One region of the Carnobacterium pleistocenium FTR1 genome, then DNA from elsewhere that is predicted to be linked to it. Evidence: a T-box and tRNA genes for the amino acid it is inferred to sense, from the RefSeq annotation. Region 1 holds a T-box; the other holds one or more tRNA genes.
The links. The T-box of region 1 lies ahead of BP17_RS08770 (valine--tRNA ligase). A T-box ahead of a tRNA ligase gene usually reads a tRNA of that ligase, here a tRNA-Val.
Positions count from the first base shown of each region.

Region 2: it encodes a tRNA-Val, which carries the amino acid that the T-box ahead of BP17_RS08770 (valine--tRNA ligase) is inferred to sense. The anticodon was not compared.

Region 1 is NZ_JQLQ01000002.1:1,781,042-1,784,453, forward strand. Features, by position in the region: gene BP17_RS08770 (valine--tRNA ligase) at 1-1,709, opposite strand, end outside; T-box leader at 1,785-2,017, opposite strand; gene tpx (thiol peroxidase) at 2,072-2,563, opposite strand; gene BP17_RS08780 (redox-sensing transcriptional repressor Rex) at 2,678-3,355, opposite strand.
Region 2 is NZ_JQLQ01000002.1:2,442,580-2,445,991, forward strand. Features, by position in the region: tRNA gene BP17_RS11950 (tRNA-Pro) at 644-717, opposite strand; tRNA gene BP17_RS11955 (tRNA-Arg) at 752-825, opposite strand; tRNA gene BP17_RS11960 (tRNA-Leu) at 832-917, opposite strand; tRNA gene BP17_RS11965 (tRNA-Gly) at 967-1,038, opposite strand; tRNA gene BP17_RS11970 (tRNA-Thr) at 1,046-1,118, opposite strand; tRNA gene BP17_RS11975 (tRNA-Leu) at 1,152-1,233, opposite strand; tRNA gene BP17_RS11980 (tRNA-Lys) at 1,274-1,346, opposite strand; tRNA gene BP17_RS11985 (tRNA-Val) at 1,348-1,423, opposite strand; rRNA gene rrf (5S ribosomal RNA) at 1,449-1,564, opposite strand; rRNA gene BP17_RS11995 (23S ribosomal RNA) at 1,653-3,412, opposite strand, start outside.

The DNA of each region.
Region 1 (3,412 bases):
GCATCCATTTTGTCGTAGCTGAAACGGACATCTTGTCCTGGAGCAGATCCATTTGACAAGAACCAACGTAGTGCATCTGCACCATATTTTTCAATAACATCCATTGGATCTATTCCATTGCCCAATGATTTACTCATTTTGCGGCCGTCTTCATCACGAATTAGCCCATGGATCAGTACATTTTTAAATGGACGCTTTCCAGTGAATTCTATACTTTGGAACATCATACGGCTAACCCAAAAGAAAATAATATCATATCCTGTTACTAGCGTATTGGTAGGGAAATAACGTTTGAAATCTTCAGCCTCTTCATTAGGCCAACCCATTGTTGAGAACGGCCATAACGCTGAACTAAACCATGTGTCCAAAACATCTGGATCTTGTACCCAATTTTCGCTGTCTTCTGGAGATTTCATTCCTACGTACAACTCGCCGCTTGTTTTATGATACCAAGCTGGAATGCGGTGTCCCCACCACAATTGACGCGAAATTACCCAATCATGGACATTTTCCATCCAACGCATATGTGTATTTTCAAAGCGTTCAGGTATAAAATTCACTTTATTTTCTGTTTCTTGACTTTCCAAGGCTTCTTTAGCCAAAGGAGCCATATTTACAAACCATTGTGTGGAAAGTCTTGGTTCTACTACAACTCCGGTACGTTCCGAATGTCCGACACTATGAACCATTTTTTCTATTTTGATCAATCGACCTTCTGCTTCTAAATCTTTTACAATAGCCTTACGTGCCTCAAAACGATCCATAGACATGTATTTTCCAGACAATTCATTCATCGATCCATCTTCATTCATCACATTGATTTGTGGTAAGTCATGACGTTTTCCAACTTCAAAGTCATTAGGATCATGCGCTGGAGTGATTTTTACAATACCTGTACCAAAATCCATTTCAACATACTCATCTGCAACAATGGGTATTTCACGATTCATTAAAGGCAACATAACCGTTCTCCCAATTAAGTGTTGGAAACGTTCATCTTCAGGGTGAACAGCAATCGCCGTATCACCTAACATTGTTTCAGGACGTGTTGTAGCGATCTGAACTTCTCCACTGCCATCTGTTAGAAGGTAACTCATATGGTAAAAAGCACCTTCAACATCTTTATGGATTACTTCAATATCAGATAAAGCTGTTTTAGCTTTTGGATCCCAGTTGATGATGTATTCTCCACGATAAATCAATTGTTTGTTGTACATCGTAACAAATACTTTACGGACAGCGTCTGATAGCCCTTCATCCAATGTAAAACGTTCGCGACTATAGTCAACTGAAATCCCAACTTTTGCCCATTGTTCGCGAATCACACTTGCATACTCTTCTTTCCAATCCCATACAGTGTCAATAAATTTTTCGCGCCCAAGATCATAACGTGAGATACCTTCTTCAGCTAATTTAGCTTCAACCTTAGCTTGTGTTGCAATTCCGGCATGGTCCATTCCTGGCAACCACAATGTGTCATATCCTTGCATTCTTTTTTGTCTAATAATAATATCTTGCAAAGTTGTGTCCCATGCATGACCTAGATGCAATTTACCAGTTACATTTGGAGGTGGGATAACAACAGAATATGCTTCTTTTGTCTTATCTCCACTTGGTTTGAATAATCCTTTTTCTATCCATTTTTCATAACGACCAGCTTCTACTTGATTCGGTTGATATTTAGTAGACATTTTCAATTCATCAGTCATCTTATCTCTCCTCTATAATTTTACTTAACAGATTTAAAAAAAAACAAAAAAAGCATTCGTCCTAATAATAAAAATTATTAGGACGAATGCTTTTCACTCGCGGTACCACCTATATTGCATACTTTTTTATAAAAAATATACCTCTTAGTTCCATTTTTAACGGATCGTTACTCCGAACAAAGTTACTTTACTTTCACCTTGTCAGCTCCCAAGCTACTTTCATTTTATTCTGACTAAGAACTCTCAGCAGTTGTTCTCTTCTCTAAAAGCCAGCATTTAAAATTACTCTTCTTGTTCATTGCTTTTTATTTCTTAATAATATCATGAAAAACAGACGATTTCAATATACCTGTTCAATCTGATTATCGTGCTTCTTTAGCAGCTTCAATAGCTTTATTATAATCTGGTTCACTAGTCATTTCTGAAACAATTTCTTGATAAGTGATTTCACCTTTAGAGTCAACCACAAATACTGAACGAGCTAATTTTCCAAGCTCCTCCATAACTAAACCATATGCTTGTCCAAATTCCAAATCATTATCGTGAAGCATTTCCATTGAAATATCTTTTCCAGCACACCATTCAGCTTGTTCTGCTTTTGTGTTATTAGAAATCGTAATCAACTGCACTCCATCTAATTCGCTAGCAATTTTATTAAATGATTTTGCTTGTAAAGCACATACCCGTGTATCGATATCCGGGATCACACTGATCAATACGACTTTTCCGTAAAAATCGCTTAGTTCAACTGCTCCATCTACTAAGTTTCCAGCTTTAAAATTAGGCGCTTTATCCCCAACTTTCGTTTGGATCCCTTTTAATTTATACGGTGTACCTTTTCTAGTAATTTCCATATCAAAAACCCCTATTCTGACTTCATCTTAGAATAGTATACAAATAATAGTTTTTTAAAGCAATGATTCATCAAATTTTTGCAAATCAAAATAGCTATTTTACTCATCTTATCTCTAGCTATTTTGTTGGTTATCTTCATTTAAAACTGCTGGATACAGAGCTTCATTTTGATAAACCATTGTAAAAATTTCACTAGAAAAGTCGATATATTTCATTTGGATATTAGTAGGTACTTTTATTCTTCCCGGAGCAAAGTTTAATATAGATGTAATGCCTGCATCAATTAATTGTTCCACCACTTCTTGAGATACTTCACTAGGTACCGCACAAATTGCAGTATGAATTTGCTGGTTTACAACTAGTTCTTTCATCTGCTCCATAGGAAAAATTGGAACACCTGAAATTTCCGTGCCAAAAAAAGGCGATTGGATATCAAAAGCACACTTGATTGTAATATTTTTTTCTTTTTTAAAATTATTTGTTAAAATGGCTTTTCCAAGGTTCCCTACGCCAACGAGTACTACATTAATGATATTATTCACATTGAGTAATTCACGAAATACTTCTGTTACATAGGTCACTTCATACCCATATCCGCTTCTTCCTAGTTCCCCAAAATGAGAAAAATCTCGTCGGATCGTTGCAGAAGGAATTTGCGTAAGTTGACTTAATTCCTTTGATTTTATACGTTCTATACCGGTATCATTTAGTTTCTTTAATGAACGGTAATAAATAGGCAGCCTATGAGCTGTAGCATTTGGAATTTGATGTATTTTAGTATTTAGTTCCACTATTTCTGCCCCCTGACCTTCAATTTCTTCATTATCATATCATCTTTAAATCATTAA
Region 2 (3,412 bases), 660 kb from region 1:
TTTACTCATTTCATCTAAATTAACTCCGAAACTTCTTCTATTGCCCAATAGACAAAGAAAATAAATATTAAAGTTTATCTTTTTATCTAAGAAAAATGCATGGCTAAAGTATTAGCCAATTTTAAAAATTGACTCTCAATTTAATGTAGCTTTTTACGGATCTAATTCTGTTAAATAAAAGTAGTGTCTTTTTTAACCAAATACAAATCAACGATGATAGCTTTGATTATCGAAAAAAAGTCTGTTTTATTTTCTTTTATAGATAGAAACTGTTTTTTTCGTGCATATGAATACTACCAATCAGACGAAAAAATAGCTGTCTAATTTTTGGTGTGGATAAAAAAATTAATTACATAACTCACCTAAAAATTCTGGCGGAATAGGTTCTGCTTGTAACCATATCATTGAATTCAATGCGAATAACAGAGAGTTAACGCTCTGTTAAGGCTTGAAAACCTTAAGACTATGGTTTTCCAGGTCTTCAGGTAGCTCCCCTGGCTTCACAAGCAAGTTCGTACATTCCAGAAGAAATTTCATCTTGAAGCATCCACACTATTTGACCTAGAACCAAAACAATTATACAACCAAAAAAAAAGATAATTTCTCTAATTATTAAGAGAAATCATCTTTTTAAAATTATTTATCGGGAAGACAGGATTCGAACCTGCGACCCCTTGGTCCCAAACCAAGTGCTCTACCAAGCTGAGCTACTTCCCGTTCAATTACTTCTTAATTTTTCTTTCAAAAGAAATGCACCCAAGAGGACTTGAACCTCTAACCCCTTGATTCGTAGTCAAGTACTCTATCCAATTGAGCTATGGGTGCAAATAGTGCCGAGGGCCGGAATCGAACCGGCACGGTGATCACTCACCGCAGGATTTTAAGTCCTGTGCGTCTACCTGTTCCGCCACCCCGGCATTAGAACAGTTCTTCATCTTACGAATAAGCTTACTAGTCAAACTAGTAAGCGAAAGACGGGATTCGAACCCGCGACCCCCACCTTGGCAAGGTGATGTTCTACCACTGAACTACTTTCGCAAAAGAATGCCGGCTAAAGGAGTTGAACCCTCGACCCTCTGATTACAAATCAGATGCTCTACCAACTGAGCTAAGCCGGCTGAAGTGATACCTCAATCATTTAATAAAGATAATGCGGGTGAAGGGACTTGAACCCCCACGTCTTACGACGCTAGATCCTAAATCTAGTGCGTCTGCCAATTCCGCCACACCCGCAAAAACATGGCATAACTAACCATATTTGACTGATTAGCTATGAGTCATGCAGGATTCGAACCTGCGACCCTCTGATTAAAAGTCAGATGCTCTACCAACTGAGCTAATGACTCATGGTGGAGGTTGACGGGCTCGAACCGCCGACCCTCTGCTTGTAAGGCAGATGCTCTCCCAACTGAGCTAAACCTCCATAAAAAAAAAAAACAATTGAATTTGCGTGGCAACGTCCTACTCTCACAAAGGGAAACCCTTCACTACCATCGGCGCTAAGAAGCTTAACTTCTGTGTTCGGCATGGGAACAGGTGTGACCTTCTTGCCATCATCACCACACAATTTCAATCAGAGAACATTGTTCTCTCAAAACTGGATAAGGTAAAAATCGTTTTTGTTCTGAATCCGTCGTACACCGGTTATTTCTTTGGTTAAGTCCTCGACCGATTAGTATTGGTCCGCTCCATATATCGCTATACTTCCACTTCCAACCTATCAACCTGATCATCTCTCAGGGGTCTTACTCACTTACGTGATGGGAAATCTCATCTTGAGGGGGGCTTCACGCTTAGATGCTTTCAGCGTTTATCCCGTCCACACATAGCTACCCAGCAATGCCCTTGGCAGAACAACTGGTACACCAGAGGTGTGTCCATCCCGGTCCTCTCGTACTAAGGACAGCTCCTCTCAAATTTCCTACGCCCGCGACGGATAGGGACCGAACTGTCTCACGACGTTCTGAACCCAGCTCGCGTACCGCTTTAATGGGCGAACAGCCCAACCCTTGGGACCGACTACAGCCCCAGGATGCGATGAGCCGACATCGAGGTGCCAAACCTCCCCGTCGATGTGGACTCTTGGGGGAGATAAGCCTGTTATCCCCAGGGTAGCTTTTATCCGTTGAGCGATGGCCCTTCCATACGGAACCACCGGATCACTAAGCCCGACTTTCGTCCCTGCTCGACTTGTAGGTCTCGCAGTCAAGCTCCCTTATGCCTTTACACTCTGCGAATGATTTCCAACCATTCTGAGGGAACCTTTGGGCGCCTCCGTTACACTTTAGGAGGCGACCGCCCCAGTCAAACTGCCCGTCAGACACTGTCTCCCAGCCCGATAAGGGCTGTGGGTTAGAGTGGTCATACAGCAAGGGTAGTATCCCACCAACGCCTCCACCAAGACTGGCGTCCTGGCTTCATTGGCTCCTACCTATCCTGTACAAGCTGTACAAACACTCAATATCAAACTGCAGTAAAGCTCCATGGGGTCTTTCCGTCCTGTCGCGGGTAACCTGCATCTTCACAGGTACTATAATTTCACCGAGTCTCTCGTTGAGACAGTGCCCAGATCGTTACGCCTTTCGTGCGGGTCGGAACTTACCCGACAAGGAATTTCGCTACCTTAGGACCGTTATAGTTACGGCCGCCGTTTACTGGGGCTTCAATTCTGAGCTTCGCCCGAGAGCTAACCCTTCCTCTTAACCTTCCAGCACCGGGCAGGCGTCAGCCCCTATACGTCATCTTACGATTTTGCAGAGACCTGTGTTTTTGATAAACAGTCGCCTGGGCCTATTCACTGCGGCTGACCAATTGGTCAGCACCCCTTCTCCCGAAGTTACGGGGTCATTTTGCCGAGTTCCTTAACGAGAGTTCTCTCGCACACCTTAGGATTCTCTCCTCGACTACCTGTGTCGGTTTGCGGTACGGGCAGTTTGTTTCTAACTAGAAGCTTTTCTTGACAGTGTGACATCGGGAACTTCGGTACTTAATTTCCCTCCCCATCACAACTTGTTCTTAAAGAAGCAAGCATTTGACTCACTTCAAAACTTGTTGCTTGGACGTGCATATCCAACAGCACGTATTCCTTAGCCTACTGTGTCCCTCCATTGTTCAAACAAAACAAACTGGTACAGGAATCTCAACCTGTTGTCCATCGTCTACGCCATTCGGCCTCGACTTAGGTCCCGACTAACCCTGGGAGGACGAGCCTTCCCCAGGAAACCTTAGTCATTCGGTGGACGGGATTCTCACCCGTCTTTCGCTACTCATACCGGCATTCTCACTTCTAAGCGCTCCACTAGTCCTCACGATCTAGCTTCAACGCCCTTAGAACGCTCTCCTACCATAGAACCAATGGTTCTATCCACAGCTTCGGTGTTATGTTTAGCCCCGGTAAATTTTCGGCGCAGGG